Regions from separate parts of the Rhizorhapis sp. genome, predicted to be linked through region 2. Evidence: riboswitches for the same ligand, from Rfam matches in the RefSeq annotation. Region 2 holds a riboswitch; the other holds the start of a gene.
What was found. Region 2 has a riboswitch for cobalamin ahead of VJS46_RS00745 (energy-coupling factor ABC transporter permease). Riboswitches for the same ligand answer to the same signal wherever they lie in the genome.
Positions count from the first base shown of each region.

Region 1: linked by a shared signal. The riboswitch ahead of VJS46_RS00040 (TonB-dependent receptor plug domain-containing protein) and the one ahead of VJS46_RS00745 (energy-coupling factor ABC transporter permease) in region 2 are both predicted to bind cobalamin.

Region 1 is NZ_DATEMB010000002.1:844-3,288, reverse strand. It holds gene VJS46_RS00055 (class I mannose-6-phosphate isomerase) at 1-111, shown strand, start outside; gene VJS46_RS00050 (hypothetical protein) at 113-283, opposite strand; gene cobU (bifunctional adenosylcobinamide kinase/adenosylcobinamide-phosphate guanylyltransferase) at 321-851, opposite strand; cobalamin riboswitch at 890-1,089, shown strand; gene VJS46_RS00040 (TonB-dependent receptor plug domain-containing protein) at 1,210-2,445, shown strand, end outside.
Region 2 is NZ_DATEMB010000004.1:11,910-14,354, reverse strand. It holds gene VJS46_RS00750 (cobyrinate a,c-diamide synthase) at 1-162, shown strand, start outside; gene VJS46_RS00745 (energy-coupling factor ABC transporter permease) at 198-851, opposite strand; cobalamin riboswitch at 910-1,100, opposite strand; gene VJS46_RS00740 (DUF3320 domain-containing protein) at 1,725-2,445, shown strand, end outside.

The DNA.
Region 1 (2,445 bases), on a different contig from region 2:
TCGGGCAAGATCGGCGATCAGCCCTGGCAAGGCAGCGAATGCTGGCTCATCAGGAGCGAGACCGAGTTTAGCGTGGATGAGCAGGCGGACGTGCTGGTCGCGAGGCTTTGAACTAAACCATTGCATGAGGATCAGCCAGCTTGCCCTTGAAAGGAGCAACCTTGATCTCTCCTTCCCTCTTCCGGGTCTGGGCAATGTCATAGCTGTTCTGCATCCGCATCAGCGTATCCATCGACACCCCAAAGGCTTTTTCGATGCGGACTCCACGTGCCTTTGCGGTCACCTCTGAGCAAATGCGCTGAAGGCCGTATTGTATCAAGCTACGCCATACGCCGATCAGCTAATTTCAACCATAACGGCAGCCCCGCCACCACCAGCGCAACCCGATCAGCCTTTGCTGCGATCGTCTGGTTAAGCCTTCCGGCTTCATCCCTGAACGCGCGGCCGAGGGGGGTTTCCGGCACGATGCCTGAGCCGACCTCATTGGATACCAGGATCACATGTCCTTCCTGCCGCGCAAGGGCGGTGACCAGGGCTTCCGCTGCCGCTCCAAGATCGCGCTCGGCCAGCATGAGGTTGCTGAGCCACAAGGTCAAACAGTCGACAAGCAGCACATTTCCTTCCCGGCCATGGCGGTCCAGCACGCCGGCGAGGTCGAGCTGTTCCTCCACCGTTTCCCACCGTGCGCAGCGATCCTGCTGGTGACGGGCGATCCGCTCTGCCATCTCGCCGTCATGCGCGGCGGCCGTAGCGACATAGATCAGCCGCCCCTCCTCCTGCTCGGCAAGTGCCTGCGCCAAACGGCTTTTCCCTGACCGGGCACCGCCCAGCAGCAATGTCGTCCTGATCATAAGCTTCTTCTCGCTTGCCCTTGATGTTGCCTGCCCTTAAGACGCGCGTCGCGACAGGTTCCCAGAGATGGGATGAAAAGGGAACCCGGAAGTGGACGAAAAGTCCACAATCCGGGGCTGCCCCCGCAACTGTGACCGGCGAGTTCGCGCCCCTCATGCCACTGGATGCACATCCGGGAAGGCGGGACGCGAGTGATGACCCGGGAGCCAGGAGACCTGCCTGACGCAGTCGATCCATCGCGCGGACGGGGTGTGCCGGGCGATCGAGGGATTCCCTCGCGTGACGACAGAGTCGGGCTGCGCGCGGGGAAAACCACCATCCGCGCATGGCCTCTTTACGTTGTTGAAAGGGGAATTCATGCGTTTTTCCAGTTATTTATTGCTCTCTGCCGCCATCATCGCGCCCATGCCCGCGCTGGCCGATGACGGTGAACAGATCGTCGTCACCGCCGCGCGCGTAGAAAAACCGCTGTCAGAAATTGGCCAGTCGATCAGCGTGATCAATCAGGACGAGATCGAAACGCGGCAGGCCGTTGCGGTCGTCGACCTGCTCCGCACGGTGCCGGGTGTCAGCTTCGCCCGCAATGGCGGGATCGGCACTCAAACGGCCGTCTATATCCGCGGTGCCGAAAGCGAGCAGACGGTGGCGCTCATCGATGGAGTGAAGATCAACGATCCCTCGACCCCCGGCGCAGGCTTCAACTTCGCCAACCTGCTGACCGGCAATGTCAGCAGCATAGAAGTCGTTAGGGGATCGCAGTCGGTCCTTTGGGGAAGCCAGGCCATCGGAGGCGTGGTCAACGTAATTACTCGGGAGCCCGGCGAAGATCTCTCCTTCAATGGCAATGCGGAATATGGCTATCGCGATACGGCACAACTCGTGGGCAATCTGTCCGGCAAAGTTGGTCCCGTCGCCGCCAGTATTGGTGCGGGCTACTTGCGGACCGACGGCATCTCCACCTTCAACGAAGATCGCGGCGCTACGGAGAAGGACGGCTATCGCAATTTCGGGGCTCACGGGAAATTCCTGATCAGCCTTTCTGATGCGGTGTCGGTCGACCTGCGCGCTTGGTACGCCGATGGCAAGGCGGATATCGACGGCTCGCCTCCGCCCGCCTTCACTCTCGCGGAAACACCGGAATATTCCCGATCGAAGGAATTTGTCGGTTATTCCGGCCTCAACCTGGCGCTGTTCGATGGACGCTTCCGCAATCGCTTCGCCTTCGCCTATACCAATATCAAACGTGACAATTTCGACCGCAGCCTGACGCCAGAGCAGACATTTGACAGCAAAGGCGTTAATGAGCGGCTAGAATATCAAGGCATTTTCGACTTCTCACAAGGCATCGAAGCCACATTCGGCGCGGAGCGTGAGAGATCCCGCATGCGGACCGCTTCTCCCTCTTTCCTCGATCCCAATCCGGCGCCCGTCAAAGAGCGAACGACGCTTGAAAGCCTTTACGGACAGTTGAGCGTTACCCCGCTCGCCGGCTTCACTGCCACCGGCGGCGTCCGGTACGATCATCATGACAGCTTCGGCGGCCAGACGATCTTTGCTGCCAATGCTGTTTACAGCCCCAATGAAGGCCGCACG
Region 2 (2,445 bases):
GGCATGATGCGCGGACATGAATTCCATTATGCAACAGTAACGCCCGGCAATGACGAGCCGCTGGTGGACCTGGTTGACGGACAGGGAAACCTTATCGGACCCTCGGGAGGAAGGCGGAACAAGGTGACCGGCACTTTCTTCCACGTCATCGCCCAGCAATGAGAAAGGCGGGCCCCTCGCAAGGCCCGCCTGGTCGCTCAACGCGCGAAGTTCAATCTGCCAAGCTCAGAGAAGCGCTGGAGCATTGGCAAGTTCCGCTTGCGCCCGAACAGCGTCACCGCAGCAAAGGTGATCATCGCCTCCAGTGCGAACACCGGCATATAGGCAATCGCCCAGCGCGCCCAGTCGGCAAAGGGCGTCGCCGCGTTCGACAGCAGCAGCCAGAACCCGACCTTCGTTGCAACGCCCGCATAATAAATGGCGTCCAGCCGCAGCACGCGGGCGAAGGTAAAGCGGTCGGCGACGCCCTGCCCGAATAGACGGCGGCCATAGCTCAAGTGCACCGCCATCAGCGGCACCATCAGGGACAGCGAATTCACCCCGATATGCAACAGGTCCTGCGGCTCCATCAGCGTCTGTAGCGCAAGGCCAAGGCCAAAGCCCATCATCGTGGCCCGGAACCCGAACAGCAGATAGATGGTCGTGGCGCCAATCAGATGCAATTCGCTGGGTCCGACCGGCAGATGCCAGCTCTGCATCAGCACGGAAAAGACCAGCGCCGCCGCCGCCGTCTTGATGATGACGGCAGGCTCACGGATCAGCGCCGGAGTTTGCGCCAAAAAAAGGGATAGTGCCGTGGCATTGGCTGCGGCAATTCTGACAGGATCGATGATCCCGATTTCGATATGCATATCTGTTCCTTCCCTGCGCCCGCCGCGCAGCAAATGGGTTCAAGGATGACGGCAATGCCGGGCATTGCCGATCCAGGCAGGTCTCCCGGCTTGCGGTTATCGGCTCGGCGCGCCTTCCCGGCATGGCTGCCAGTGGCATGTTGCGCTTCGCCAACCGCTTACGGTCGCGGGGGCGGCTATGGCCTTGATTCTTGGAATCGCACCATATTCCCTTGGAGCTAAGCTCCGGCCTGGATAGCCTACCGGTAGGGCAGTTCGGCTGCGCGGACAAGGGCCGCCAATGATTTTCGGTGTCTTCTCAGAAGGACGGATTCGCGCAAGTCCGAAGGGCAGAAGAGTTGATCATTCGAGCGAAGATCGAGCCTGCCTAGGTTGGCAGAAAAGATGGTGACCCCTACGGGAATCGAACCTGATCCGCAAGGGATTGCAGGGGACTGGAGGGGAGGGAAACGGCGGAAAACCGCCATTTCGAATCCCGCTCAATCCCCTAGAATCCCATCATACTCCCACGGACGCTCCCACGGGCAGTTCTCGATACCATGACGCGATTGTCGAAAATCTGCAAAGGTTGGCCTGCATGCGATGCCTGTCGGTCGCTTCGACCATAAGGTCTGATATATACGACCGTAAACGGGATACGGTCTTCCACATGCGACGCTTTGCCGATTTTCATTCGCCAGCGCAGTCATAATTGCAGCACGGCGTTCCAGCTGTTCCTCCCGAAATTACCGGATGCTGAGCAGTTGAATTGGGGGCAGGGAGGTCGGCAAGATCGGCGACCGCGAAGTGAGAGCCACCGAATCGAAGGAACATCGGCGAAAAGGTCTTTTTAATGGTGAGATGCTTAGTTAACCTTCGCGATAGGGGGCGAGCATGGGCGATTTTCACGAAGATGGTCTTGATGACGGCAGCAATACCGAGACAAATGTCGATAGTCCGACGCTTTCCGCAGATATTGCTGGGAGCTTTACCTATGCCTCCTATCAGAACGCCATTCCGGTCGTTCGCTCGATCGTAATCGAAAATCATACTGGCAGACAGTTCCATAACTGCTTGGTCGAGCTTTCGTCCTCGCCGTCCTTCGTCCGCCCCAAATCCTGGACGGTGGATCGGCTCTCCCCGGGCGACAGCCTGTCATTGAGCGATCGGAAGGTAGAGCTCGACGCGGCCTATCTTGCCGGCCTCGATGAAGCCGAACGCGGTGAGATGACGCTGCGCCTTACGGCCAACGGAGAAGTTGTCGACGAACGCCATTTTCCAGTCAGGCTCCTGGCACGCGACGAATGGGGCGGCGTCTCAGACATGGTTCAGTTATTGCCCGCGTTTGCGATGCCCAACGATCCGGCCATTGCGCGCATTCTTCGGGCAGCGGCGGAACGCCTTCTGGCGAACGGGCACTCTGGCGGATTGGACGGCTACCAGTCTGCCGACCCGCAGCGCGCTTATCTGCTCAGCGCCGCGATCTATTCTGCCATTGCCGGTCTGGCGCTGCACTATGCCGAACCACCGGCAAGCTTCGAGAGCCGAGGGCAAAAGGTGCGCCGTCCTGGCGCCATCGAAGAGGATCGGCTCGCCACGTGTCTCGACACCACAC